One region of the Leifsonia sp. GW821-FHT13C05 genome, then DNA from elsewhere that is predicted to be linked to it. Evidence: predicted binding sites of a transcription regulator. Region 1 holds the regulator's gene; the other holds the start of a gene.
What was found. Region 1 encodes HspR, which represses chaperone genes until heat shock. Its sites were predicted from a motif close to AAGTTGAGTCNNNNNGACTCAACTT; they were not measured.
Positions count from the first base shown of each region.

Region 2: the regulator HspR is predicted to act here: its motif matches at 6,310-6,334, upstream of AC1ROC_RS19125 (Hsp20/alpha crystallin family protein).

Region 1 is NZ_JBXAPT010000002.1:494,307-509,098, reverse strand. It holds gene dnaK (molecular chaperone DnaK) at 46-1,908, shown strand; gene AC1ROC_RS09020 (nucleotide exchange factor GrpE) at 1,911-2,603, shown strand; gene AC1ROC_RS09015 (DnaJ C-terminal domain-containing protein) at 2,771-3,760, shown strand; gene AC1ROC_RS09010 (heat shock protein transcriptional repressor HspR) at 3,763-4,179, shown strand; gene tdh (L-threonine 3-dehydrogenase) at 4,291-5,334, shown strand; gene AC1ROC_RS09000 (glycine C-acetyltransferase) at 5,334-6,518, shown strand; gene AC1ROC_RS08995 (LacI family DNA-binding transcriptional regulator) at 6,515-7,564, opposite strand; gene AC1ROC_RS08990 (MFS transporter) at 7,707-9,104, shown strand; gene AC1ROC_RS08985 (beta-glucosidase family protein) at 9,140-11,635, shown strand; gene AC1ROC_RS08980 (hypothetical protein) at 11,684-11,932, opposite strand; gene AC1ROC_RS08975 (DUF2599 domain-containing protein) at 11,943-12,890, opposite strand; gene corA (magnesium/cobalt transporter CorA) at 13,082-14,053, shown strand; gene AC1ROC_RS08965 (class I SAM-dependent methyltransferase) at 14,124-14,792, shown strand, end outside.
Region 2 is NZ_JBXAPT010000009.1:20,519-35,310, reverse strand. It holds gene AC1ROC_RS19155 (ArsR/SmtB family transcription factor) at 555-929, shown strand; gene AC1ROC_RS19150 (cation diffusion facilitator family transporter) at 1,118-2,032, shown strand; gene AC1ROC_RS19145 (cation diffusion facilitator family transporter) at 2,135-2,779, opposite strand; gene AC1ROC_RS19140 (hypothetical protein) at 3,218-3,598, shown strand; gene AC1ROC_RS19135 (hypothetical protein) at 3,595-4,380, shown strand; gene AC1ROC_RS19130 (hypothetical protein) at 4,658-5,920, shown strand; gene AC1ROC_RS19125 (Hsp20/alpha crystallin family protein) at 6,352-6,780, shown strand; gene AC1ROC_RS19120 (HdeD family acid-resistance protein) at 6,919-7,536, shown strand; gene dnaK (molecular chaperone DnaK) at 7,645-9,516, shown strand; gene AC1ROC_RS19110 (nucleotide exchange factor GrpE) at 9,575-10,129, shown strand; gene AC1ROC_RS19105 (J domain-containing protein) at 10,133-11,056, shown strand; gene AC1ROC_RS19100 (chaperone modulator CbpM) at 11,056-11,367, shown strand; gene clpB (ATP-dependent chaperone ClpB) at 11,358-13,988, shown strand; gene trxA (thioredoxin) at 13,985-14,452, shown strand; gene AC1ROC_RS19085 (UBP-type zinc finger domain-containing protein) at 14,452-14,712, shown strand; gene AC1ROC_RS19080 (FAD-dependent oxidoreductase) at 14,709-14,792, shown strand, end outside.

The DNA.
Region 1 (14,792 bases):
AGCTTTTACAACCGAACATCCAGCAACAAAAGGAGAACAGCACATATGTCACGTGCAGTAGGAATCGACCTCGGAACCACGAACTCGGTCGTCGCCGTCCTCGAGGGTGGCGAGCCCACCGTCATCGCCAACGCGGAGGGTTTCCGCACCACCCCGTCGGTCGTCGCGTTCACGAAGGACGGCGAGGTGCTCGTCGGCGAGACCGCCAAGCGCCAGGCCGTGACCAACGTCGACCGCACCATCGCGTCGGTCAAGCGCCACATGGGCACCGACTGGACGGTCGAGATCGACGACAAGAAGTACACGCCGCAGGAGATCTCGGCCCGCATCCTCGCCAAGCTCAAGAGGGACGCGGAGCAGTACCTCGGAGACACCGTGACGGACGCCGTCATCACCGTCCCCGCGTACTTCAACGACGCCGAGCGTCAGGCCACCAAGGAGGCCGGTGAGATCGCGGGCCTCAACGTGCTCCGCATCATCAACGAGCCCACCGCAGCCGCACTCGCGTACGGCCTCGACAAGGGCAAGGAAGACGAGCTCATCCTGGTCTTCGACCTCGGTGGTGGAACCTTCGACGTCTCCCTCCTCGAGGTGGGCAAGGACGACGACTTCTCGACCATCCAGGTCCGCGCGACCGCCGGTGACAACCGCCTCGGTGGAGACGACTGGGACCAGCGCATCGTCGAGTGGCTGATCAAGCGCTTCAAGGACTCGACCGGTGTCGACGTCTCGAAGGACAAGATCGCCCTGCAGCGTCTGAAGGAAGCCGCTGAGCAGGCCAAGAAGGAGCTCTCGTCGAGCATGTCGACGAGCATCCAGCTGCCGTACCTGTCGCTGACGGAGAACGGCCCGGCCAATCTCGACGAGACGCTCACCCGCGCCCAGTTCGAGCAGATGACCAGCGACCTCCTCGACCGCACCAAGAAGCCGTTCCAGGACGTCATCCGTGAGGCCGGCATCAAGGTGTCCGACATCTCGCACGTCGTGCTCGTCGGTGGTTCCACCCGCATGCCCGCCGTGAGCGAGCTCGTGAAGCAGGAGACCGGCGGCAAGGAGCCCAACAAGGGCGTGAACCCGGATGAGGTCGTCGCCGTCGGCGCCGCACTCCAGGCCGGCGTCCTGAAGGGCGAGCGCAAGGACGTCCTGCTCATCGACGTGACCCCCCTGAGCCTCGGAATCGAGACCAAGGGCGGCATCATGACGAAGCTGATCGACCGCAACACCGCGATCCCGACCAAGCGCAGCGAGACCTTCACGACCGCGGACGACAACCAGCCGTCCGTCGCCATCCAGGTCTTCCAGGGCGAGCGTGAGTTCACCCGCGACAACAAGCCGCTCGGCACCTTCGAGCTCACCGGCATCGCCCCGGCACCCCGTGGCATCCCGCAGGTCGAGGTGACCTTCGACATCGACGCCAACGGCATCGTGCACGTGTCCGCCAAGGACAAGGGCACCGGCAAGGAGCAGTCGATGACGATCACCGGCGGTTCCTCGCTGCCGAAGGACGACATCGAGCGCATGGTGCGCGAGGCCGAGGAGCACGCGGCCGAGGACAAGAAGCGTCGTGAGACCGCCGAGACCCGCAACACGGCCGAGCAGCTCGCATACTCGATCGAGAAGCTGATCAAGGACAACGAGGACAAGCTCCCCGAAGACGTCAAGAACGAGGTCCAGGGCGACGTCGACGCGTTGAAGACCGCACTCGCGGGCGACGACGAGGACGCTGTCAAGACCGCGTACGACAAGCTCAACGCGAGCCAGCAGAAGCTCGGAGAGGCGATCTACTCGTCCGCTCAGGCCGACGCGGGCGCCGGTGAGCAGGCTCCTGCAGGTGACCAGCCCGCCGAGGAGAACTCGGACGAGGATGTCATCGACGCAGAGGTCGTCGAAGACGAGGAGAAGAAGTAAGCATGTCGGACCAGAACCCCAACGGGCAGGGCGAAGACCCTGAGCGCGAGGAGCCGGTAGTCCGCGACAAGCGGAGGATCGACCCCGAGACCGGCAAGGTTCGGCAGCCGGCGGGCCAGGACGGCCAGGACGGCCAGGAGGGCGGGGACGCCGGAAACGACGCCCCCGACCTCGCCCACGAGGAACTCGTCGATGTCGGCCCGGCCGACGGCGAGGGCCTCGGGTCCTTCCTCTCCGACGAAGACCTGGACGTGCTGAGCGGCCAGTCGACGGCGGACCAGCTCGCGGCCGAACGGCTCGCCGACCTCCAGCGGGTCACCGCGGAGTACGCGAACTACCGCAAGCGGACAGAGTCCAACCGCGAGATCGAGCGCGAGCGCGCGGTCGGCGACACGGTGAAGAGCCTTCTTCCCGTGCTCGACGACCTCGACCGTGCCGAGAAGCACGGCGACCTCGAAGAGGGCAGCGCGTTCTCGACCATCGCGGCCAAGCTCCGGACCACCGCTGAGCGACTCGGCCTCACGCCGTACGGCGAGAAGGGCGACCCGTTCGACCCGCAGATCCACGAGGCGATCTTCCAGCAGCCGACCCCCGGCGTGACGGTCGACACCGTCGCGGACGTGGTCGAGACGGGCTACAAGCTCGGCTCCACCACGGTGCGGGTGGCCAAGGTCGTCGTCGCGGTTCCGGCCTAGGCTCCGGATGCGCACGCCACGCGAAGCGGCGGGATCCTCATCCCGCCGCTTCCGTGGTGCGCGCTCGCGATAGATGCAGACTTCATACACACAGACTTCACACCAACAGACTTCACACCAACAGACTTCATACACACAGGCACACACAGGCTGAGAAAGGAGGCGCCGTGGCAAGCCAGGACTGGTTCGACAAGGACTTCTACAAGGTTCTTGGCGTCTCCAAGGACGTCACCCCCGCGGAGCTCAAAAAGGTCTACCGCAAGCTCGCGCGCAAGTATCACCCGGACTCCAACCCGGGCGACCCGGCGGCAGAGGCCAAGTTCAAGGAGATCAGCGAAGCGCACTCCGTGCTCGGTGATCCCGAGCAGCGCAAAGAGTACGACCAGATTCGCGCGATGGGCTCCGGTGCCCGCTTCACCGCGCCGGGCTCGGCAGGCCAGGGCGGCTTCGACGACGTGTTCGGCGGGATGTTCGGCGGCGGTGGCAACCGCGGATACAGCTACCAGCAGGGCGGCAACTTCGACGACGTGTTCGGAGGGCTGTTCGGCAACAGCGGCGGTGGCTTCGGTTCGGCGAGCGGCGGATTCCGCGGCTACGGCGGACCGACCCGCGGCCGCGACGTGACCGCGCACACCACCATCGACTTCATCACGGCGACCAAGGGCGAGACCATCACCCTGCAGGCGTCGGACGGCAAGCCGATCAAGGTCAAGATCCCTGCCGGCGTCGCCGACGGGCAGAAGATCAAGCTGCGCGGCAAAGGCCAGCCCAGCCCGGATGGCGGAGAGCCGGGCGACATCGTCCTCACCGTCACCGTGCGCAAGCACCCGGTGTTCGAGCGCGACGGGCTCAACCTGCGCGTCACGGTTCCCGTGACGTTCGCGGAGGCGGCCCTCGGCGCGACCATCGAGGTGCCGACGCTGGGCGGCGACCCCGTCAAGCTGCGCGTCGCTCCGGGAACGCCGAGCGGCCGCGTGCTGCGCGTCAAGGGCCGCGGGGTGCAGACCTCGAAGGGCACCGGCGACCTGCTCGCCGTCGTCCAGGTGGCCGTGCCGTCGCACCTGTCCGCCGAGGCTCAGGAGGCGCTCAAGGAGTTCGCCGCGAAGCTTCCGGACGAGAACCCGCGCGAAGAGCTGCTCGCCAAGGCCCGCGCCTGATCATGGATGAGAACAGCCAGGTCTTCGTGATCTCGATCGCGGCCGAACTGGCGGGGATGCACCCACAGACCCTCCGCCAGTACGACAGGCTCGGTCTCGTCAGCCCGAGCAGGACGGCGGGCAAGTCCCGCAGGTACTCGATGCGGGATGTGGCGAAGCTGCAGGAGATCGCGCGGCTCGGCGCGGAGGGCGTGAGCCTGGAAGGGATCAGGCGCATCCTGGACCTGGAGGATCAGGTGGGAGCGCTGACCACCAGGGTCCGCGAACTGGAGACGGCGCTGGCCGACGAGCTCCTGAACCGCCCGGGCCACCGCGTGTTCGCCGCCGGCCCCGCGGGCGAGGTCGTCTCGCTGCGCGCGGGCACCCGAACCAGGCGCAGCACCCAGGTGGTCGTCTGGCGCCCGCTCGACAGAGACTGAAGCCTCTCGCCCGTCTAGGCTGTCAGCGGCGATACGTCCCGCCTCACGAGGGCGGCGCATCCCGAACAGCTTCAGCACCCCCACGAGGGGCCGTCCACAAGGAAGGTGGCGATGAAGGCTCTCTTCAAGAGCGAGGCCGGACCCGGTCTCGAACTGGTCGACGTACCGGAGCCCGTGATCGGGCAGGAGGACGTCAAGATCCGCGTGCTGCGGACGGGCATCTGCGGAACCGATCTGCACATCCAGCGCTGGGACGACTGGGCGGCCTCCGCCGTCGCCGCCCCGCTGATCCCCGGGCACGAGTTCTTCGGCGAGGTGGTCGAGGTCGGGCCGCTGGTGCACGACGTCGCCGTGGGCGATCAGGTGTCCGGCGAAGGGCACATCGTCTGCGGAACCTGCCGCAACTGTCGCGCCGGCCGCCGCCAGATGTGCATCCGCACCCAGGGCCTCGGCGTGCAGCGCAACGGTTCGTTCGCCGAATACCTCACCCTCCCCGCCACCAACGTCTGGGTGCACCACAGCACCATCGAGCCGGAGGTCGGCGCACTGTTCGACCCGCTCGGCAACGCGGTGCACACGGCCCTCGCGTTTCCCGTGGTCGGCGAGGACGTGCTGGTCACCGGATGCGGCCCCATCGGCCTCATGGCCATCGCCGTCGCGAGGCACGTCGGAGCGCGGTTCATCGTCGGCACGGACATCAGCGCATCCCGGCTCGCTCTCGCGGAGGGCATGGGCGCCGACTACACGGTCGACGTCTCGCAGGCCCCCATCCGCTCGGCGCAACAGGCGCTCGGGATGCGCGAAGGCTTCGACGTCGGCTTCGAGATGAGCGGGGCGCCCAGCGCGCTGCCGCAGATGATCGAGAACATGAACCACGGCGGCCGCATCGCCATGCTCGGGCTTCCCTCCGCGCCGATCGCGATCGACTGGGGCAACGTGGTCACCCACATGCTCACCCTCAAGGGCATCTACGGCCGTGAGATGTTCGAGACCTGGAACGCGATGGGCGCGATGCTGCAGACGTCGGCGACGCTGCGCGACGCCATCGCCTCCATCGTCTCCGACCGGTTCGCCGCGCGGGACTGGGAGAAGGGTTTCGCCGCCGCGGCGTCGGCAGGCGGAGGCAAAGTGATCCTGGATTGGACGGAGCTCTGATGTACGGAACGTTTCGGGAGACGGTCGCGACGCAGCTGAGCGAGATCGAGGAGGCCGGGCTCACCAAGCGCGAGCGCAGCATCCACGGTCCGCAGTCGTCGCAGATCGTGGCGGACGGCGCGGAGGTGCTCAACTTCTGCGCCAACAACTACCTGGGCCTCGCCGACCATCCTGCGCTGCGGGATGCGGCCAAGCTCGCGCTCGACGACTGGGGTTACGGCCTCGCCAGCGTGCGCTTCATCTGCGGAACGCAGGAGCAGCACCTGGAGCTGGAGCGGCGGGTGTCGCAGTTCCTCGGCACGGAGGCGACCATCCTGTTCTCGTCGTGCTTCGACGCGAACGGCGGCGTGTTCGAGACGCTGTTCACCGCGGACGACGCGATCGTCTCCGACGAGCTGAACCACGCATCCATCATCGACGGCATCCGCCTCTCCAAGGCGCAGCGGTTCCGCTACAAGAACCGCGACCTGGCCGACCTGCGCGCCCAGCTCACCGCGGCACGGGATGCGGGCGCCCGCCACACGGTGATCGTCACAGACGGCGTGTTCTCGATGGACGGGTACATCGCCCCGCTGCGCGAGATCTGCGACCTGGCGGACGAGTTCGGCGCCCTGGTGTTCGTGGACGACTCCCACGCCGTCGGGTTCGTCGGGGAGCACGGGAGGGGGACGCCGGAGTTCTGCGGCGTGGCGGACCGGGTGGACATCTACACCGGCACGTTCGGCAAGGCGCTGGGCGGCGCATCCGGCGGCTACGTGTCGTCGCACCGCGAGATCGTGGACCTGCTGCGCCAGCGCGCACGGCCCTACCTGTTCTCGAACACGCTGGCGCCGTCGATCGTCGCCGGCACCATCGCGGCACTCGACCTGCTGGAGCAGTCCGACCACCTGCGGGCGCAGCTCGTCGCCAACGCTGCACTGTTCCGCTCGCTGATGACCGAGGCCGGCTTCGACCTGCTGCCGGGCGAGCACCCGATCGTGCCGGTGATGTTCGGGGATGCAGCGCTCACTGCGCGCATCGCCGACGAGATGCAGCGCCACGGCGTGTACGTGACGGCGTTCTCGTTCCCGGTGGTCCCGCGCGGGAAGGCGCGCATCCGGGTGCAGCTGTCCGCGGCGCACACGGAGGACGAGATCCGGCGCTGCGTGGAGGCGTTCAGCGCTGCCAGGGATGCGGTGGCCTAGCGCTCCCTGCCCGCCCCGCCACTGCTGGGGGCGGCAGTGGACTCGCGCGCGATGACGCGCACGGGCGGTGCGTCGACGCGTTCGACGCGCTCGCCCGCGCGCATTCTCGTGTACGCGTCGTGCAGGGTCGCCGCGAGGGCGTCCGCGTCGAAGGCGACCGTGCTGAGGCGCGGGATGAACTCGGCGGAGCCCGCGTGGTCGTCTGCGCCGATCACCGACACGTCGTGCGGCACGTGGATGCCCGCGTCGGCCAGCGCGCGCACGGCCGCCATCGCGAGGCGGTCGTCGTATGCGGCGACGGCGGTGGGGCGCTCCGCGTCGAAGCGCCAGCCGCGCGCCCAGTCGCGGAGGGAGGCCGCCGACGTGCCGGCGTGGGAGACGGTGAGGGTGGCACCGGCGCGTGCTGCTGCGGCGCGCGCCCCGGCGAGGCGGGCGGCGGCGGTCGCGGCGGCCGTGGGGTCTGTCGGGGCGATGAACACGATCCGGTCGTGCCCGAGCCGCGTGAGCTCGCTGACGGCGGCGTCGCCGAACGGCTCCTGCGGCACGACGAGGGTGGGGGCGTAGCCGACCGGCTCCTGGCCGTGCACGATCAGCGCGCGGACCCCGGCGAGGCGCAGCAGCTCTGTCGCCTCCGCGTCGCAGCGGGCCGCCTCGGCGAGCACGGCCTCCGGGCGCAGCCGAGCCCAGAGCTGGGCGGCCTCCGCACCGGTGAGGTCGGTCTCGACGTGGCTGAGCGCATCCACCCCGTCGTCGACGGTGCGAGCGAGGAGTGCGGCGAACGCGCGTTCCAGCGTGGCTCCGCTGTCGCGCCCGGATGCGGTGAACAGCAGCCCGGAGACCGCCTCTCCGCTGGCGAGCGACCGCGCCGCCGTGTTGGGTGTGTAGCCGAGCAGCCTGGCGGCTTCGAGCACGCGGTGCCTGGTGTCGTCTGAGACCCGGGAGTTGGGCTTGTCGTTGAGCACGAAGGAGACCGTCGCGCGCGAGACGCCTGCCGCGAGGGCGACGTCTGCGCTCGTCGGGGCTTTGACGACGTGAGGGGTGAACATCCTGGTCTCAGTCTAGGCCGGAGCGACCTCGATGGTTACGCGAGTAAGCGGAAAACCGACCAATGACTTGTATTAAGCCGGACGGTGTCCTATGGTTACGCGTGTTAGCACGCAACGTCGCCTGCTCGAAAGGACAACCCCTGTGACAACGCCGTCGGAAGAAACCGGCACCACCCCCCAGCGTCCGGTTCAGCCCACCATCCCCTCCAACCTCTCCGGAGTGCCCGAAAGCTCGGCGCTCGCGTCGACCATCACCACCGCCGGCAGCCCGTTCAGCGCGGCCCCGACCTCCGCCGTCAGCGCGCAGCGCCCGGAGAAGGTGCGCATCCGGGGCAGGCTGCTCAAGCTGATGCTGTCGATGATGGTGGGCAACATCGCCATCTTCGCCATCTGGGGCGCCGTGCCGGGCGTGCTGCTCCCCCTGCAGGTGCAGGGCATCGTCGGCGAGCAGAACAGCGGACCCATCTTCGGGCTCGTGGCGACCATCGGTGCGTTCGCCGCGATGATCGCGCAGCCGGTCGCCGGCCTCGTCTCCGACCGCACGCGCAGCAGGTTCGGCCGCCGCGCCCCGTGGATGGTCCTCGGCGTGCTGCTCGGCGGCCTGTCCCTCCTCTTCATGGGCGCGGCCAACGGCATCGTGCAGCTCACCGTCGGCTGGGTGATGGTGCAGATCACCTTCAACTTCGCCCAGGGGCCGCTGAGCGCGATCCTGCCGGACCGTGTCCCGAGCGGAGCGCGCGGAACGTTCTCGTCGCTGTCCGGGCTCGGCCTCATGCTCGGCTCGCTCGGCGGCTCCATCGCCGGCGCCCAGTTCGCGAAGTCGATCCCGGCCGGCTACCTCACCTTCGCCGGAATCGCGCTCATCGTCATCGTGCTGTTCGTGCTCTTCAACCCGGACAGCTCGAACAAGGGGGAGCCGAAGCCGCCGTTCAGCTTCGTCGCCTTCCTGCAGACGTTCTGGGTCAGTCCGCGCAAGCATCCGGACTTCTTCTGGGGCTTCACCGGCCGCCTGCTGCTCTACGCCGGCTACTTCATGGTCACCGGCTTCCAGCTGTTCATCCTGCAGAAGTACATCGGCCTCGGCGCCAACGCGGTCGGCATGGTGCCCGTCCTCAGTCTGATCAGCCTCGTCGGCATCATCATCACCACCCTCATCGGCGGCCCGATCTCCGACAAGATCGGCCGCAGGAAGATCGTCGTCATCATCGCGGGCTCCGTCATGGCCATCTCGCTGGTGTTCCCGCTGATCCTGCCGACCGTCACCGGGATGATGCTGTTCGCCTTCGTCTCCGGGCTCGGCTTCGGCGCATACCAGGCCGTCGACACCGCCCTGATGAGCGAGGTCCTGCCGTCGAAGGACGACTTCGCCAAAGACCTCGGCGTGCTCAACATCGCCGCCACCCTGCCGCAGACGCTCGCCCCCGGACTCGCCGGGCTGCTCGTCTTCGCTTTCAGCTCGTACACGCCGCTGTTCCCCGTCGGCATCGTGCTCGCCCTCGTCGGAGCCTTCGCGGTCCTCCCGATCAAGTCCGTGCGCTGACCAGCGCATCCATCGAACCGAAAGACGCACCAACCATGACCGACCTCAGCACAGACACCGACACCGACTCCGTCGTCGCCGGCCTCGTCTCCTCCCTCACCCTCGAACAGAAGGTGCGCCTGCTCACCGGCGCCTCGTTCTGGACGCTGCACAGCGAACCGCAGATCGGGCTCGACACGATCGTCGTCTCCGACGGACCTGCCGGTGTGCGCGGTCAGCTCTGGGACGAGAGGGACAGCTCGGCCAACCTTCCGTCGCCGACCGCGCTCGCCGCATCCTGGGACATCGACCGGGTGTACGCACTCGGCCAGCTGATCGCTGCGGAGGCGCGTCGCAAGGGCGTCGGCGTCGCACTCGGCCCGACCGTCAACATCCAGCGCTCGCCGCGCGGCGGCCGCCACTTCGAGGCGTACAGCGAGGACCCGTGGCTGTCCGGCGTCGTCGGCACGGCGTTCGTCAAGGGCGTGCAGTCCTGCGGCGTCGGCGCGACCCCGAAGCACTTCGTCGCCAACGACAGCGAGACCGACCGCATGACGGTCAACGTCAACGTGGATGAGCGCACCCTGCGCGAGGTCTACCTCGCGCCGTTCGAGCGCATGGTCACCGAGGGCGGAGCCTGGCTGGTGATGTCGTCGTACAACTCGGTCAACGGCGTCACGATGACCGAGAACGAGTTGCTGCGCTCCCCGCTCAAAGACGAATGGGGCTTCGACGGCGTGGTCGTCTCCGACTGGATGGGCGTGCGCGACACGGTCGCGGCCGGTGTCTCGGCACAGGACCTCGCGATGCCGGGTCCGGACGGCGTCTGGGGCGATGCGCTGGTCGAGGCCGTGCGCGCCGGTCAGGTGTCGGAGACCGACATCGACGAGAAGGTGCTGCGCATCCTGAGGCTGGCAGGGCGTCTCGGCGCGCTCGACGGTGTTGAAGCGGTGACCCCGCTGGCCGAGCCGTGGCCGGCCGAGCGCATCGACGCGCTTCTTCGTGAGGCCGCGGCGGACGGCATGGTGCTGGTGAAGAACGACGCGGCGGGCGCATCCCCCGTCCTGCCGCTCGGCACGGACCCCGGCACCGTCGCGGTGATCGGTCAGCACGCCCGCATCGCCCGCAGCCAGGGCGGTGGATCGGCGACGGTGTTCCCCGATCACGTCGTCACCCCGCTCGACGGCCTTGAGGAGGCGTTCGGCGCAGAGCGCGTGTCGTTCGCGCCAGGGGTGCGGGCCTCCGAGTCGCTGCTCCCCGTGGATGCGACGGTCGCCACCGATCCGGCGACCGGCGAATCCGGGGTGCACGTGCGCTTCCTCGGTGCTGACGGCGAAGTGGTGCTGGATGAGCACCGCGGAAGCGGCCGTCTCACATGGCTCGGAGACCCCGTGCTCGCCGACACGGCGGTGGTCGAGGCGACCACCACGTTCACCGCGCCGGAGGACGGCGAGTACGCGGTCGGGTTCGCCGGTCTCGGACTGTTCCGCTTCGAGGTCGACGGCGAGCTGAAGAGCGACGGCCTGTTCTTCCCCGACGGCACCGACCCGTTCATGGCGTTCCTCAACCCGCCCAAGCAGTCCTTCCCGATCACGCTCGCGGCCGGGCAGACGGTCGCGCTGCGGCTCGAACACCGCCCCCAGCAGCAGCTCGGCCTCGCGGCCGTGATGTTCACGCTCGGCTACGAGGAGCCCTTCGGCAGTGCGGACGACGAGCTGGAGCGCGCCGTGTCGCTCGCCGCGGCCTCCGACGTGGCCGTCGTGGTCGTCGGCACGACGGAGCAGCTGGAATCGGAGGGCTTCGACCGCGACGGCCTGCGCCTCCCGGACGGACAGGACGAGCTCGTGCGCCGCGTCGTCGCCGCGAACCCGCGCACCGTCGTCGTCGTCAACTCGGGCGGCCCGGTGATCCTCCCCTGGCTCGACGACGCTCCCGCCGTGCTCCTCACCTGGTTCCCCGGCCAGGAGATGGGCCACGCGCTCGCCGACGTGCTGACCGGCGCCGTCGAACCGGGCGGCCGCATCCCGACCACCTGGGCGGCGACGGAGGACGACGTGCCTGTCTGGCAGGTCGAGCCCGTCGATGGCCAGCTCTACTACGACGAGAAGCTCAACGTCGGCTACCGCGAGTGGATGCGCAGGCAGGCGGCGGGCGGACCGGCCCCGGCCATCCCGTTCGGTCACGGCCTCGGCTACACGAGCTGGGAGTTCGGGGAGCCGAGCGTCGAAAGCGGTGGTGCTCGCGGTGCCGGCCTCGAAGTCAGCGTTCCCGTGACCAACGTCGGCGACCGTGCGGGCAAGCAGGTGGTGCAGGTCTACCTGAGCCGGGTGTCGGACTCCGACATCGAGCGACCGGCGCTCTGGCTCGCGGGCTACGCGGTGGTGCGCGCGGAGGCGGGAGAATCGACGGCCGCGACTGTCGCCATCGAACCGCGCTCGCTGCAGCACTGGTCGGTCGACGACCACGCCTGGCTGACAGAGAGAGGCACGTACGCGGTGCGGGTCGGTTCGTCGGTAGCGGAGCTGTCGGAGGCGGTGGAGTTCACGGTGTGAGCGGTGCGCTGGTCACACCGTGTGGATGCACGGTGTGACCAGCGTGGTTCAGTTCTGCCGGTTGCCGCCGGGGTGTCTGGAACTGCTGTGCTTCGACATCCCGTACACAGCCAGGACGAGCCCCACACAGGCAGCGCAGAGCCCTGCGACGAACGCTGCGATGACGAACGGGTTCAGCTGACCCGCCGTTCCGTTCAGGTCGGCATCGACGCCGCTTTCGAACAGCGTGGTGCCCGACCAAAGGGCTGAGACCGTGCCCACGAGGGAAAGGGCAAGTCCGATGAGACTCGTCTTCACGGTTGCCTCACTACGGGTTGCACGCCGCGAGAACAGTGCGCGCGTAGCCGACGTCGGGACGCCACGAATCCAGATTCCAGGGTGTCTTCCAGATCCCGACGTTGGCTGCGTGGCAGACGAGTTGGTCCCGCCACTTGTTTCCTTCGTAGGCGGCGGGAACGATCGCCTTGTAGTTCGCGTAGATCGTGTCTCCCGAGTACGCATTCCACTTGATCTGTGCAGGATAGACGCTGATGATCGTTCCCTGCGAGCTGCTGTTCTGGACGATCCTGGTGTAGAAGCCGTTGCTTCCGAGTGTCGTCGGATCGGCGACGATCGGGTACGCCGACCCGACGCCATGCTCAACTATCTGCGTGAGCGTGGTTCCGTTGATGACGTACCGCGTCGCAACATCCTTTCCTCGCGCATCCTTGGCCCACGGCAGCGCGATGGAGGCCACGAGTTCTCCCGCTCCGTCGACAGCGATAATTCCGCCGTCCGCCAACCGTCGCAACGTCACGCCACCGGAGTAGTCATACGAGTACGACGTCGGCGCATCCGCCCCTTCGATGATGGTGTTGATCTGCACACTGCCGTCGCTTTGGACAACCGGCACCGTGCTCGATCCATTGCGGTTGTCGAATGACACCACACCCGGCATCTGCACCTCAGCGTCCGCCGCCTGGTCTGCGAACGGGAGGCCGATCGAGACCGTGCCGCCTTCGCTGCCCAGTGTGATGCCGTTGGAGGCGTCGACCGGCACCGTCACCGTCGCCCCGGCCACGGTCGCGTCGATCGCATTCTCACCGGTAGCGGTCGTCGGCACGCTCGCCGCAGACTCGATGGTCTCTGGTGTTGCGGAAGCCACCACCGCCAACGTGTCGTCCGGGTTATCCGCGAATGCGGGAACCGCGCCAGCCGTCGCGATTGTCGTACCCACCGCGAACGCGGACACCCACCGCTTCGTCACCTTCGTCATGCTGTTCCTCTCGTCATCGAGTAGAAGCCCGGATATCTAAAATTCCGAACCTAACGTCATACACTAATCCATCCTCTATGTGGCGCGCGCTGCACTGCTCACGCGTCCCCGCAACCACAACGCCCCGCGCCTCCGCCCCACCTCGCCGTGTGACCGGGTAGCGTGGGGGAGCCCTCCCGGAAGGAGACCCCATGATCGTCGACAACGCCGTCTACGTCGACGGTCGGCGCACCGCTGACCCGACATCGCTGGAGCAGACGTTCGAGACGGTGCGGGAACGCAACGGGTTCGCCTGGATCGGCCTGTACCGGCCGACCGAGAAGGAGCTGGCAGCCGTCGCGACCGAGTTCGAGCTGCCGGAGCTCGCCGTGGAAGACGCCCTGAGCGGGCACCAGCGCGCAAAGCTGGAGAAGTACGGCACCACGACGTTCGTGGCGCTGCGGCCCGCGCACTACATCGACGAGACCGAGAAGGTCGAGTTCGGTGAGGTGCACGTCTTCCTCGGCGAGCAGTTCGTCATCACCGTGCGGCACTTCGAATGGCCGGACCTCTCGATCGTCCGGCACAGGATGGAGCACGACCCCCGGCTGCTCGCGCCCGGTCCGATCGGGGTGCTGTACGGCATCCTGGACCAGATCGTCGACGACTACGCGCCCGTGATCGCCGGCCTCGAGAACGACATCGACGAGATCGAGGACCAGCTCTTCAACGGCGACCGCACGGTGTCGCGCCGCATCTACGAGCTGTCTTCCGAGGTGATGACGTTCCAGCGGGCAGTCAACCCGCTCGGCGGGGTGCTGCAGAGTCTCAGGGACGCGCTCGCCGCATCCGGTGCGGACGAGTCGTTGCGCGACCGGTTCCGGGATGTGCACGACCACGTCATCCGGATCGTGGAGCGGGCGGACGGGTTCCGGCAGATCCTGCAGAACGCGCTGCTGGTGCACACCACGCTCGTCGGCCAGGCGCAGAACGACGAGGTCAAGAAGATCTCGTCCTGGGCGGCCATCCTGTTCACCCCGACGCTCGTCGGCACGATCTACGGGATGAACTTCGACCACATGCCGGAGCTGCACTGGGCGCTCGGCTACCCGTTCGCGCTCGCGCTGATGCTGGCGACCGGCATCGGGCTGTACTACGCGTTCAAGCGGAACAACTGGCTCTGACGCCGGATGCGCGGGCCGTCGGGCATCCCGCGAGGTCGGCGGGCATCCCGGGGCTGCGAGAATTGATCCCGTGTTCGAGTATGCGCGGTTGCGGCGGTGGCCGGATGTGGAAGGCGAGAACCTGTTCGCCTCGGATGCGGCCGACCGCCTGATCGCCGACCTGGCACGGGATGCGGTCGCCGCGGCTGCGGACGGCGAGGTCGTCGTCATCGGCGACGCGTACGGTGCGCTCACCCTGGCGGCGGCCGCAGAGGGCGCCACCGGTATCCGCGTGCACCAGGATCCACTCACCGGCGAGCAGGCGCTCGCCGCCAACGCCGCCGAGCTCGGCTACTCGGACGCATACCGTGGACTCCCGCTCGACGCCGAACTCGTCCGCGACGCGCGGGTGGTCCTGCTGCGCCTGCCGCGGAGCCTGGATGCGCTGGACGAGATCGCGACGCTGGTGGCGGCGCACGCTCATCCGGAGGCGGTCGTCTACGCGGGCGGAATGCTGAAACACATGAGCCTGGCCATGAACGAGGTGCTCGGCAGTGCCTTCGCTTCCGTCACGGCGTCGCTCGCCCGGCAGAAGGCGCGTGTGCTCACCGCCGAGCATCCGCAGCCGGTCGCGGACGCGCACGATCGGTGGCCGCGGCGTTCGCACGACGACGAACTCGGGATCACAGTGTGCGCGCACGGCACCGCGTTCGCGGGCACCTCGGTCGACATCGGCACCCGCTTCCTGCTCAGCGTGATC
Region 2 (14,792 bases), on a different contig from region 1:
AGCGTCTTGGCGGCCGCCAGGTGAATGGCGGGCTCAAACCAGCCAAAACACATGCGCCCGTGAGCGTCCGCCCAACGAGCCCGTGACCGCGCGGGTACGCTCACGAGCGTTGATAACGAACTCATCACCGGACCGGAGATGACTTCACAACACGCCATGCACGCCATGCACGCCATGCACGCCATGCTGAGTGCAGTGAACCACTGCTAGCTGGCGGTGCCTTTGGCACCCTTCAGTGTATTCGTGGTCAGCAACAGCCTCCGACTGCGCAGCTTCAAAGGACACCGCACCCTCACACCTGCATTGCCACGGCAAGCTGACGCGGTCACCGCGACCGAGCCCATCGTTCGGTAGGAACATCGGCCGCTTCCTTGTCCTCATTAAGGGGGACATGATAAGAATGTGTGTCCGCACCCGAAGCGGACAGGGGGCTCAGCGCTGGTGACCCGAACACCGCGCATTTCCTTGACTCCCAGAGGGCCCGAGCGATGCTCGGGCCCTCTGTTTTCGTGGCAGCAATCTACTCCGGCCAGACTTAATGCAATAATTTGCGTATGGATGCAGATAACGCGATTTGCGGGCGCTTGCCTGACAGTCAATACGTCGAGTTAGCCGTCGAAGTGTTCGGAATGCTCGCTGACGCCACCCGGGTGCGAATCATCCTCGCCCTGCGCGACCAGGAACTCTCGGTCAACCATCTCGCCGACATTCTGGACAAAACCCCCGCATCCGTCTCCCAGCACCTGGCGAAGCTCCGCCTCGCCCGGATCGTCTCGACCCGCCAGGAAGGCACCCGAGTCTTCTACCAGCTCGCCAACGAGCACGCGCGCCAACTCGTCTCAGACGCCATCTTCCAAGCCGAACACGCCCTCGGCGGAAGCCCCCGCCACCACCACGCGCAACCCGAGAGCGACGAGGCGACCGCGTGACCACCCCGCACCCGACAAGCCAAGACCAAGACCACGACCACGACCATCAGCACGGGCACGACCAAGCCGACGACCACGACCACGGTCACGACCATCAGCACGAGCACGGGCACGGGCATAAGCATGAGCATGAGCATGAGCATGGACATGACCACCCGCACGGTGGCGTCCGCGGGTTCCTCTACGACATGTTCGTGCCGCACACGCACGACTCGGCCGACTCGATCGACGACGCGATGGAGGCCAGCACAGCCGGTGTTCGGGCCCTGAAGATCTCGATGTTCGTGCTGCTGGGCACAACCGTGTTGCAAGCCCTCGTGGTGGTCTTCACCGCCTCGGTCGCGTTGCTGGCCGACACGATCCACAACTTCGCCGATGCCCTGACAGCGGTGCCGTTGTGGATTGCCTTCGTCCTCGCGCGCCGCGTCGTTTCACGCCGCTACACCTACGGGTATGGGCGCGCCGAAGACCTCGCCGGCATGTTCATCGTCTTCGTCGTCGCGCTCTCCGCCGTCGTGGCGGGCTGGGAAGCGATCAGTCGGTTCTTCCACCCGGTCGACATCCGCAACGCGTGGCTGCTGATCCTGGCCGGCCTGATCGGCTTCGCCGGCAACGAAATCGTCGCGATCTACCGGATCCGGGTGGGACGCCGCATCGGCTCCGCCGCTCTGATGGCCGATGGCGTACACGCACGCTTGGACGGCTTCACCTCCCTGTCGGTGGTGCTCGGCGCGATCTTCGTCCTCTTCGGGCTGCCGATCGCGGACCCGATCATCGGCCTGCTCATTGCGGTGTCGATCCTGCTCCTGCTCTGGGGCACGGTGAAGCAGATCGGACGCCGCCTCATGGACGGCATAGACCCACACCTGCTCGACAAGGCCGAGCACGCACTGGAAAACGCCACCGGAGTCACCGGCGTGCGAACCATCCAACTGCGATGGATCGGCCACCGCCTCACCGGCGCCGCCACAATCGAGACCAAAGCCGTCACTCTGCACGAAGCAGGAGAGGTTGCCGAACGCGCCGAGCAGCACGTACGAAAAGAGCTGCGGAACCTCGACAGCTTCACCATCACTCCCGTCCAGGCCGACCACCAACACTGAGTACTCGCGGGCCCAGAGCAGCTGCCGGGAAACGCAGGAAACGAGGCCGCCCGGCACAACGTTCCTGCAAGACGCTCCGCATCAAATGTGCTGTCTGAGGGCTCAGTCGTCGTCGAAATCGACCGGCTTACCCCGTAGGGCTGAGATCGCTTTGACGATCAGCTGGATCGCGGCGATGGCGATCAGGACTGCCACCGCCAGCGCGAGCACGGGGTCGAGCCAGTAGAGGCCGTTCGCAGCCAGGATGACGACGCCGGCCACCGCGATCGCTGCCGCTGCGGCGGCATCCGCAAGGGCATCGATCAGGACAGAGCGCATGTGCAGATCCTCGCCCGCAGCCGAGCGACCGAGAACCAGCGCGCCAGCGAGCATCACGACGAGCGTGACCAAGCTGACGATCACCATCGGCAGGCCCTCAACCGGAGGTGAGCCTTCGCGCAGCCGAGAGATTGCCTCGATCGTCACGGCCACCGTCACGGCAAGCAGAAGCGTCGCGTTTACGAGCGCAGCGATCGCAATCGGCCGCTGCGCGTGCGGGTGGTCAGGGTCCCGATCGCGAAGAGCGATCGCGATGAGCCCAACAACAAGGGCAAAGCAGTCGGCAACCGTGTCGCCGGCGGCGGCGAGCACGCTCACTGAGTGAGCAAGGCACCCCGCGATGACCAAGCCGACGATCAGCGCGAGGTTGAGGCAGAGAACGATCAGGATCCGCCGACGCTGACTCCATCTCGGCGCCTTATCGGTCACCGGGGCGGGATCGATCGGAAGCGTCGGACACACCCCTCCTTGTTTCGCGCTTCCAGGAACGAATCACGCCGAACAATTTGGGGACAGTCTTCGTGGCGGAAAGACACTCCATATCGCCGGTCGACAGCGTCGTCCTGCCGTATAAAAACCTCATGCTTTTAAGCGCTGATAAGCGTGATTATGACAGTCTGAGTGTATGCCGTACGCGTGCTAAGAGCATTCACTTCGCCGCCGTAGTCGATTTGGCGTCTGCCCGTGGCGCGCTAGATGGCGGCTCCCCATGCTCGCGCTTTTCTCTCTTACCCTTAGCGTGCATCCTGCCGAATTTGGAGGACGCACTCCAGGCCATGACATGACGCGCATTTTCAGCGTAATTTTAAGGGTGGTTTTTCGCTCAGAATTTGACCTCACGGTGTCAATCCCACGTAAACTCAAGGTATGGCAACTTTGACGCCGCTGGGCCTGCACCGCAGCACGAACATGACTGACGAGCATGAGATCGTTCGGCAGCTGAATGATGCCCTGGGGGCGACGCTCGTGGCGGCGCTGGCTGGGGTGAAGAGTCGGCAGCAGCCGAACGAGTGGGCGCGGCCTGGCGGCGGCATGCCGCGGCCGGCGGCATGGAACCGGATTCAGTTCGCGCACCAGGTTTGGACGGCGTTGCGGGAAGAAGAAGGGCGAGACGTTGCGCGCCGGTGGTTCATCGGTGGGAATCCTTTGCTCGGTGAGAGCACGCCGATCATGGCGATCCGCGAGGACCGCCACGCCGAGGTTCGGCGGGCGGCGCAGGCGTTCATCGACGGCGACGTCGACGAATGACGGCGGCGGAACCGCGCATCTGTAGTGCCACGGGCTTGCGCCTGGTCCCCGTCGACCAGGCTGCCGGCTTCCACGTCGCCAAGTCGCGTTACGCGCAACCATCCGCACCCTGGCGGACGCCGGATGTGCACCGCCAGGAGTGGGGGCGCTTTGACACCCTCGGACGCACCTACTACGTGGCCGAAACCGCCGAGTGTGCGTACGCCGAAGTTCTCTCCCAGTACAAGCGCAAGGCCGGCGAGGTAGACCCGCTCGCGCCAATCGCGGCGGCCCTCGATCTGACAGTCGATCAGCTGCTCGCTCAAATCTCCGAGGACTGGGGCGAGGAGGACTATCGCGCCGTTGGCGCTATCCCTGCCCGTTGGCGATCAGAGCGGCGCATGTACCAGCTCGCGATCGAAGGCGATGGGTGGCTCGTAGACGTGGCGCACCCGGCCACGATCTCGGCCCTGGAATCCGCCCATGACGGCGTCGTGTCGCGGTTCCTGGCGAACCAGGGCATTCCGGCCTTGAACGTGTCAGTTCTCACCAGCGACAACCGCTACGTGACGACCATGCTCGCCGAGATCATGCGGGACGCTGAACTCGACGACGGCACCACCCCGCGGGGCGTCCATTTCGGCAGCAAGCACGGTGGCGCCTGGTGCCGAGCCATCTGGCTTCCCTACCAGGAAGAGATGCCCACCGGCCTCGCGGTTGTGAACACCGCACGCATCGACGAGGATGATCCCGCCTTAACAACCGTCGCCGGATGGCTCCACCTTCGTTCACACAATGGGTAGCGCCTTCGGTCGGAGCCGGGCTGCCCGGGATGGCAACCCAATCTCAGTCATCGCAACGCACGCGCCGACCGCTCGGACCACGTACGCGGCGTACGTGCGCCGTTGTAGGCAGTTCGACCGCGACTCAGCTCTTCGCTTATTGGCGCAGCAGAGCGCGCGCTGGGATGGCAAGCTTCATGACTCGCGCGGGCAGGTGCAATCCTTCCTGCCTTGGGATGTGGCAGGGGCCGCGGCAACCTTATTGCGCCACGGCCGGTCTCGAAGTCGAGTCGCGACCGTGATGGAACTCTCGCGGTTCGTCGGCGACTTCACGCTGCTAGATCATCCTGTTGACCACAAAGACGGCACCAACGGGATGATCGGGATGGTCTCGCGAGGTGTCTCGTCGCAGTGGTTGTTTCAGCGGTCACCGTTGAACACGCTCGGCCGCACAGTTGCACTCTTCGAGCAAACGCCGTACCCAGAAGACGCGCCGTGCCGGGTCCTTACCAAGGGCTGGCAGGAGCGTTTGCTTGGAGCATCGATCACGGAGTACTGCTCTGCCGCCTTCTTGATGCACTCGCTGGCGGTCCAAGGATTGCCGTATCCGTTCGGCTTGCCGACGCAGGACCTTCCGCTCTTCGCGGATAAAGACGACGAGGAGTCTTTTCACCGGATCGCACACCGGAGCTTCTTGGCCACCATCGAAGAGTTTCAACGCCCGATACCCCGGCTTGCCGAAGCCGCCGAGCAATGGCAGGTACCGGAGTTCGACCTCGAGCCCTGGGGATTCAACGCCCTGCAGGATCGTCCTTTCGTAGGGGGAATGAGCGATGGGCACTGGATCGCTCCGTGCGCGCCTATCGTGCTGCAGAAGGCATCCAGCCCTTCGATCGCGTATGCCGGCCTCGCAAAGTTCAAGAACGACTTCACGTACGAGCTGGGATACCTCTTCCAGGCCTACATCGGTCGACACCTGCGCCTGATCCGGGGGGCCGTCGTCCACCCCGAAATCCACTTCCGCCCCTCAAATCAATCGGTCGACTGGGTCCTGGTCACGCCGACTGCCACATTCCTGATCGAATGCAAGAGCGCCTTCCCGAGTGCTGACGTCCGAGAGGGACGCGCGACTCTCGTCGAGGCCCATCAGAAGGTGATCGGCAGGGGTATCGACCAGATCAACAGGACTGCAGCGCGTATCCGCGAAGCGCGACCAGAATTCGCAGACATTCCAGCCGATCGTCCCCTCATCGGGCTGGTTATAACGCTCGGCGACTATGACCTCGCCAACAACGAGCTTCTACGCTCACAATTGACAGCCGCGCAGGTTCCGACGGCAGGGATCTCGAGCGAATTTCTCGAACGCGCGGTAGGGCATCCCGCTCCCGTCTGGGATCACGTGGCGAAGATTGCCACCTCTTCAGTGAGCGCATCGAATGTCTTTGAGCCCCGGCACTTGCTCGACGCCTACCCGGCTACGCGTCGCAACGCGATCATCGATGCCGCGTACGAGCTACTTCCAATCGTGCAGAGTCTCGGCAGCCGCGGCTTGCCGTCCTAGACCACACTTTCAAGGGCGAGCACGTACAGCCGTCGGTGATCCTCCGGGATCGCTGCCCCGAGTGCAGCGCGGGCGCTGCGGTAGTCCGGATCCTCGCCCGCCTCACCAGTGACGCGCTCTGGCACCGGTCGCTTCGGCTACTAAATGCAATGACCCGCTGACTATCTACCCCTGGCCACGCGGAGCGGGAGGGGCCTTTTCCTCCGTCACGAAATCGACGCCCGACAGACTTGACTTTCGACGTCCCGAGTAGAAAATTTATGGCGACGGATAGAGATTATCTGCGACACACAGTCGGTTGGTGGCCGGGATACCGGCTCTCACCAGCCCAAAAAATCGGCTGGAGGAGAAATAAAACCTGCACCGATGGCGTCAGAAGTAGTACAACAAAGTTGAGTCGAGCTAACTCAAGTCAAGAAAGGAGATTCCTCGTGGCTATGTCGTTTGACCCTTTCAGCCAGCTGGACCGCCTTGCGGCAACCGTGCTTGACACGGCTCGCGCGCCGCGGCTGATGCCGGTGGACCTGTACCGGGTAGGTGACCGTTACGTTCTCACCGCGGACCTTCCGGGAGTAGACCCCGACTCGGTCGATGTTGATGTGGATGGCCAGGTTCTGACGATCCGAGCAGAGCGGAACGCCTCAAGCGTTGAGGGTGCCAAGTGGCTCACCCAGGAGCGCCCCTATGGCTCGTATGTTCGCCAGTTCAGCCTCGGCGACGGCGTCGACCTCGATCAGATCAGCGCGAACTATGAGAACGGTGTTCTGAGCATCGGCATCCCGGTGAACGAGAAGACCAAGCCGCGCAAGATCCAGATCACTGGCAAGCCGGAAAGGAAGAAGCGCCTCCTCGGGGCGTGACCAAGCCGGTGTGGGGAGGGCGGGGGTCCTTCCCCACACCGCCCGGACCGCGGCGGGCTATGCGACCATCGTCGCCCCGCCACGGGCCCGGAATCTCGTTGCCGTTCACACGGCGAAGCTCAAAGAAAGGGGACTTCTGTGACTTCAGCAAACCCGATTAACGCCGTCATCCACGACTTTGCGCTGGACGCACGAAACCTGACCCGGTCTGCGATCAACGGCATTCGCGCTGCGATCGGGGTCAGTGGTCTGCTCGCCCTCGTCCTGGGCATCGTGCTGCTCGTGCAGCCGATCAAGACCCTCGCAGCACTGGCGGTGATCTTGGGCATCTACTTCGTCATCGCCGGCGCGATCCGGCTTGGAATGGGTGTATTCAGTAAGGGGATCAGCGCCGGGATCCGGGCGTTGAACGTGATTCTCGGTGTCCTCTTGGTCGTGGCTGGCATCGTGATCTTCAGAAATTCGGTTGCCGCCGCAGCGACGTTGGTCATTTTCGCGGTGGCCTTCATCGCGGTCGGATGGATCATCGAGGGCGTGATCGCGATCACCGAGTCGGTGCGGACGACCACACCCGCATGGCCGGTCGCCTACGGCATCCTCAGCATCCTCGCCGGCATCATCATGCTCTTCCTTCCCGCGTCTTCGGCCGTCGTACTGGTCGTCTTCGCCGGTATCGCGCTCATCGTCCTTGGTGCTTTCGGCATCGTGCGCGCATTCACATTCGGCCGGAACGAACTGAACGAGCAAACCGAATAATCCGTGAACGAGCAAACCAAGTAATCCGGGGTCGCCCGACAGGGCGGACCGGAACAGGCACCATCGCTTTCACCAGCGAAATCCCTTCCCGTATGAAAGGAGACTCTGATGGCAAAGGCAGTAGGTATCGATCTGGGCACCACGAACTCCGTGATCGCCGTCTGGGAAGCCGGCGAGGAGAAGGTGATCCCGAACGTCGAGGGCGCACGGACCACTCCGTCGGTCGTGGCCTTCACAGAGGATGGGGAACGTCTGGTCGGGCAGCTTGCACGGCGCCAGGCGATCCTGAACCCGAAGGGCACGATCTCCTCCGCCAAGCGTTTCATCGGACGCACATTCGACGAGATTGAGGAGGAGGCGAAGGCGGTCGGCTTCGATGTCGTCGCCGGCCCGAATGGAGAGGCCCGTTTCAATATTCGCGGAAAGCTCTACGCGCCTGAGGAGATCAGCGCGCTCGTTCTCCGCAAGCTCGTCGACGACGCCAGTAAGTTCCTCGGTGAGAAGGTAACCGAGGCGGTTATCACCGTCCCCGCGTACTTCAACGATGCTCAGCGCACCGCGACCAAGGATGCCGGACGAATCGCCGGCCTTGAAGTGCTCCGAATCATCAACGAGCCCACCGCCGCGGCTCTGGCCTACGGCATGGACAAGAAGGAGCACGAGACCGTTCTCGTTTTCGACCTCGGCGGCGGAACGTTCGATGTGAGCCTCCTGGACGTGGGCGACGGCGTGGTGGAGGTGCGCTCGACCGCAGGCGACACCCACCTCGGTGGCGACGATTTCGACCGTCGTGTAGTGGATCACCTCGCCGATGAGTTCCAGAAGGAGAACGGTATCGACCTGCGCAAGGATCCGCAGGCGCTGCAGCGCCTGTTCGAAGCCGCGGAGAAGGCCAAGGTCGAGTTGAGTTCGGTGAGCCAGACCCAGGTGAGCCTGCCGTTTGTCACCGCGGATGCCTCGGGCCCCAAGCACCTGACCACCACGCTTAAGCGGTCCGTGTTCGACAACTTGACCAATGACCTCGTCGAGCGCTGCCTGGGCCCGGTCCGGCAGGCGATGGCCGACGCGAAGGTCACCGAGAACGACATCGACGAGGTCATCCTCGTCGGCGGGTCCACGCGCATCCCTGCCGTGCAGGCTCTGGTTAAGCGCCTCACTGGCGGCAAGGAGCCGAACATGACGGTGAACCCGGATGAGGTCGTCGCCGTTGGCGCGGCCATCCAGGCCGGCGTGCTCAAGGGCGACGTCGACGATGTTCTGCTGTTGGACGTCACCCCGCTGTCGCTGGGTGTGGAGACCCGCGGTGGTGTCATGACGAAGATCATCGAGCGCAACACGACCATCCCCGCACGACGCAGCGAAGTGTTCTCCACCGCCGAGGACAACCAGCCCTCGGTCGAGATCGTGGTTCTGCAGGGCGAACGTGAGCGGGCAGGCGACAACCGTGTCCTCGGGCGTTTCCAGCTCACCGGGATCCGCCCCGCACCTCGCGGTGAAGCGCAGGTCGAGGTGACGTTCGATATCGATGCCAACGGCATTCTCCACGTCACCGCCCGTGATAAGGACACCGGGACCGAGCAGGGCATCACCATCAGCGACACGTCGAACCTTGATCAGAGCGAGATCGACCGCATGGTCAAGGAGGCGGAGCAGCACCGCTCGGAAGACCAGGCCCTGCGCCAGGCGATCGAGGCCCGCAACGAACTGGATTCCGCTGCGTACCAGCTCGAGCGCACGCTCACGGAACTCGGTGATGGCGCACCGCAGCACGAGCGCGCTCGCGCCGAACTGCTGATCGGGCAGGCTCGTGAAGCCGTCCAGAAGGAAGCCTCCGAGCAGGAAGCTAAGGACCTCACAAGCGAGCTGCGGCAGATGGCAGCCTCCCTGGCAGCCGCGCGCGCAACCCAGGGTGAGTCCACCTCGTCCACGGATTCTGCCGACGACACCGATGATGTCGTGGATGCCGAGTTCGACCGGTAGGCAGCTCACGCTGGCCAGACAGACATTGAGGAGAACGACTATCTAGGGAGAGCCGAGAATGAGTGAAGAGGCCGAGGTGACCCGCCAGAGGGAACAGCCCTCAGCGGCAGCAACGCCAGAGGACGGCCTGGACCTGCCAACGCCGGAGGATCTCCGCGCTGCGCAGGAGGTCCTCGCCGCCCAGCTTGCGACCGCTGAAGATCGCTGGCGGCGGGCAGTCGCCGACTTGGACAATCATCGCAAGCGGATGGGTCGGGAGATGGAGGCGGCGCGTGAGCAGGAGCGGCAGCGCGCCGCCCGCGCCCTCCTCCCCGTAGTCGATGGGCTCGAGAGAGCGCTCGAGTTCGCACAGTCCTCCGACGACGGACTGCTCAGCGGAATCACCGCCGTCTACCAGCAAGCCATCGACGCGTTGCGGGAGCTTGGCTATCCGCGGATCGCCGCAGAAGGTGCAGGATTTGATCCGCGCCTGCACGAGGTGGTCTCCGTCACCGACGACCCGAGCGTTGCGCCACGAACCGTGGTCGCGGTCGTCCGCCCCGGTTTCGGATCGATCGGGCGAGTGCTCCGACCTGCCAGCGTTGTCGTGACCCGTGAGGCCGAGGGGAGCTAACCGATGGCTGAGGATCTCTACCAGGTGCTGGGGGTGCCGCGGTCCGCAGATCAGAAAGAGATCCGGCGGGCCTACCGCGAGAAGGCACGCAAATTCCATCCGGACATCAATAAGGACCCCTCCGCCGAGGAGAAGTTCAAGCGGATCAGTGAAGCGAATGACGTCTTGTCCGACCCCGAAACTCGGGCGCAATATGACCGCTTTGGAGAGAACTTCCGTCAATACGCCGGCGCGCCAAGCCCAAGCGGCGCAGGTCACACCGACGCGAACGGTCGGCCCCGCCAATCCGGGTGGGCAAGCTCCCCGGGTGGCGCTACGCGAAACATGAACTGGGACGACCTGTTCGGGGATGTCTTCGTGGGTGACATGTTCGGGGGAAGAAGAGCCAGCCGAGGGGTGGACCACACCGCCGTCCTGGAGCTCACCCTGGAAGAGGCCTACCGGGGAGGCCCGCGCATTATCCGGCTCGAGGATCCTGCCGGAGGCACCCGCGAGTATGAGATCAACATCCCTGCGGGCGCACTGGATGGTCAACGCATCCGGATCCCCGGCGCTGGCGGTGCCGGCGACGGGGGAACCAGTGGTGACCTGATCGTCACCTTGCGACTCAAACCCGACCGCCGGTACGAGTTGATCGGCGCGGACATTGAGATGGAGCTGCCGATCCTGCCATGGGAAGCAGCGCTCGGAGCTGACGTCCATACGCAAACACCCGCCGGCCCGATCACCGTTCACGTCCCGGCCGGATCTTCGAGCGGGCGCAGACTGCGCCTCCGCGGACAAGGGATGCCCCGACGCACCGGGCAGCCGGGTGACCTCTACGCCCGGCTGAAGATCGTGGTACCCAAGCAGCTCAACGAGCAGCAGCGGAAGCTGTTCGAGCAGCTGCGCGACGTGTCGAGTACGGAGTCGAGGAGGGCATCGTAATGAGCATTCGATACCTTCCAGTCCGCGTCGTTCAGTTGGACCTTGAGACCGCGGCTTTCAAGGCAGGAGTGCACCCCGATGTACTCCTCCGCTTTGTGGAACTCGGACTACTCGAGGCCCGCCGGGACGCATCAGGAACCCTGTGGTTTCCACTGTCCACACCCTCACGGGTGCAGACGATCCGCCGGCTCCACGCCGAGCTCTCGCTGAACTACGCGGGCATCGGGCTCGTCCTTGACCTACTGACCCGTATCGAAGCCCTTGAAAATCAGCGATTCATCCAGTTGAAAGGAGAACGCTCATGGATATGAACACCTTGACTCAGAAGTCGCAGGAGGCTCTGACCGAGGCGCAGAGCATCGCCGTCCTCGCCGGTCAGACGGAAACCGACGAAGAGCATCTCCTGCTTGCTCTGCTCACCCAGGAGCAAGGGCTCACCGCGCGGCTGCTGCAGAGTACCGGGGTTGACCTGGACGCGCTCCAGTCGGATCTGAAAGCCGAGATCGCTCGCAAACCGCGCACAACGGGGGGCGCTGCTGCACCTGGGCAGGTGTTTCTCAGCCGCAGTCTCGCCGCGACTTTGGAACGCGCGGAGCGGGAGGCGAAGCGGCTGAAGGACTCCTACGTCTCGGTCGAGCACCTGGTCATCGCCCTCACCGACGACGCATCAGGGCGCGCGGCCGCGCGGCTGCTGCGCAACTACGGCGTCAACCGGGAGTCGTTCCTCTCCGCCCTCACTGCGATCCGCGGCAACCAGCACGTCAACTCGGCCACCCCCGAGCAGACCTACGAAGCGCTGGAGAAGTATGGCCGTGACTTGGTCGCGGATGCTCGAGCCGGCCGGCTAGACCCGGTCATCGGTCGGGACTCGGAGATCCGACGGGACATTCAGATCCTCTCCCGCAAGTCCAAGAACAACCCGGTTCTGATCGGGGAGCCTGGTGTGGGTAAGACAGCGATTGTCGAAGGCCTCGCCCAGCGCATCGTTCGCGCGGACGTTCCGGAGGGGCTGAAGGATAAGACGATCTTCTCCCTCGACCTTGCCTCGCTGATCGCGGGCGCGAAGTTCCGCGGCGAGTTCGAGGAACGCATGAAGGCAGTTCTGGCTGAGGTGACGGCCGCCGAGGGACGCATCCTGCTGTTCATCGACGAGCTGCATACGCTGGTGGGTGCCGGAGCGACCGAAGGTGCGATGGACGCTGGCAACATGCTCAAGCCCATGCTCGCCCGTGGTGAGCTGCACCTGATCGGGGCGACCACCCTGGATGAGTACCGCAAGCACATCGAAAAGGACGCCGCCCTGGAGCGTCGTTTCCAGACGGTCCTTGTTGATGAGCCAAATGTGGAGGACGCGATCTCCATCCTCCGTGGCCTCCGCGAACGACTGGAGGTGTTCCACGGTGTCCGCATCCAGGACAATGCCCTCGTCGCCGCGGCGGTGCTCTCGCACCGGTATATCACCGACCGGTTCCTACCGGACAAGGCAATCGACCTGATCGATGAGGCCTGCGCGCGGCTGAGGACGGAGATCGATTCGATGCCAGCCGAGCTGGACGAGCTGACGCGTCGGGTGACCAGGCTGGAGATCGAGGAGGCGGCACTGGCTAAGGAGACCGACGCAGCAAGCAAAATCCGCCTTGAGGAGCTCCGCCGTGAGCTGACTGATCTGCGCGGAGAGGCCGACGCCAAGCGAGCCCAATGGGAAGCCGAGCGTCAGGCGATCCGTAAGGTGCAGGAGCTGCGCAGCGAGCTGGAGCGGCTGCGCCGGGAGGCGGAGGATGCCGAACGCGCATACGACCTGAATCGTGCGGCGGAGCTTCGCTATGGGCAGCTCGCCGACGCCGAGCGTCGGCTGAAGGCCGAAGAAGAGCGGCTGGCATCCAAGCAGGGAGCGCAGCGGCTGCTCCGTGAGGTCGTCACGGAGCAGGAGGTCGCCGAGATCGTGGCAGCCTGGACGGGCATCCCCGTCGCCCGCCTGCAGGAGGGGGAACGGAACAAGGTTCTGTCGCTGGATCAGACGCTGAAGGAGCGGGTGATCGGCCAGGATGAAGCGATCTCGCTCGTCAGCGACGCGATCATCCGCGCCCGTTCCGGCATCCGCGACCCGCGCCGGCCGATCGGCTCGTTCATCTTCCTCGGGCCGACCGGCGTGGGAAAGACAGAACTGGCTAAGGCCCTCGCCCAGTCGTTGTTCGACAGCGAGTCCGCGATGATCCGACTCGATATGAGCGAGTACCAGGAGCGACACACTGTCAGCCGACTGGTGGGGGCGCCCCCGGGATACGTCGGCTATGACGAGGGCGGCCAGCTCACCGAAGCGGTCCGCCGCCACCCGTACAGTGTGGTGCTGTTCGACGAGATCGAGAAGGCCCACCCGGATGTGTTCAATACGCTGCTGCAGGTGCTGGATGATGGTCGTATCACGGACAGTCAGGGTCGCACCGTCGACTTCCGCAACACGATCGTGATCATGACCTCGAACATCGGCGCGCAGTACCTGCTGGGTGCCGCTAGCGCAGGAAGCATCCCCGAGGACGTGCGAGCGGATGTCCTTGGTGAGCTCCGTTCGCATTTCCGTCCGGAGTTCCTGAACCGGGTTGATGACATCATCGTCTTTGCCCCGCTGCAGCTGGAGCAGATCGAGAACATCGTGGAGCTGCAGTTCACCGACCTGCGTTCCCGGCTAGCGGAGCGGCAAATTTCGATCGAACTCACCAGCGCGGCGCGGCATCTGATCGCGGAGCGCGGGTACGACCCGGTCTACGGGGCACGCCCGCTGCGCCGGTACATCTCGCACGAGATCGAAACCAAGCTGGGCCGAGCACTGCTGGCTGGGCAGGTTACCGACGGTGCAACGGTGCGACTCGACGTCGTCGACTCGGAACTGGTATTCGACATTGAGAACCCGTCCGACGCGGAGGAGGCAGCATGAGAACGACCGTCATAGCGTGCCCCAACTGCGGCAAGCGAAATCGGGTCCCCGCCGCAGCGGCGGGGCACCCCCGGTGCGCCGCATGTCACAAAGACCTTCCCTGGATCGTCGACGCCGGCGACGCCGACTTCGCTGAGGTCGCGGAAAAGGCGTCCCAGCCGGTGCTGGTTGATATGTGGGCGACCTGGTGTGGGCCGTGCCGGATGGTCAGCCCGGTCCTGGAACAGCTCGCCACCGAACGGGCGGGGCAGGTCAAACTCGTGAAGGTCGACGTGGACAAGGCGCCTACGCTATCCAACCGGTTCGCCGTTCAGGCGGTGCCCACCCTGCTCATCCTGCAGGGCGGCAAGGTACTTGCCCGGCAGGCCGGCGCAGCACCCGTGCACGTGCTGCGTGCCTGGTTCGACGAGACGCTCAAGAACCACAAGGAGGCTGAATCGAGCCAGGCGGGGAGCAACACCTGATGCCGTATTACGACCCACACCTGGTGTATGTCCGTCCTATTGCGCCGCGCACGCCCGGAGCCTGCGAGGACTGTCTCGCAGCGGGAACCCCGTGGCTTCACCTACGCATGTGTCGAACCTGCGGCAAGGTAGGTTGCTGCGACTCCTCCCCGATGCGGCACGCCCACGCGCACGCCGTAAGGGAAGGCCACCCAATCGTGCGGTCCTTGGAACCGGGCGAGAACTGGAGCTGGTGCTACATCGACCAGGACTATGTATGAGCGAGGCCGGTCAGGGAACCAACGATTCGGGACATCACGTCCCGGTACGCGCGGAAACCCCCGATTCCGTCGGCGCCTAC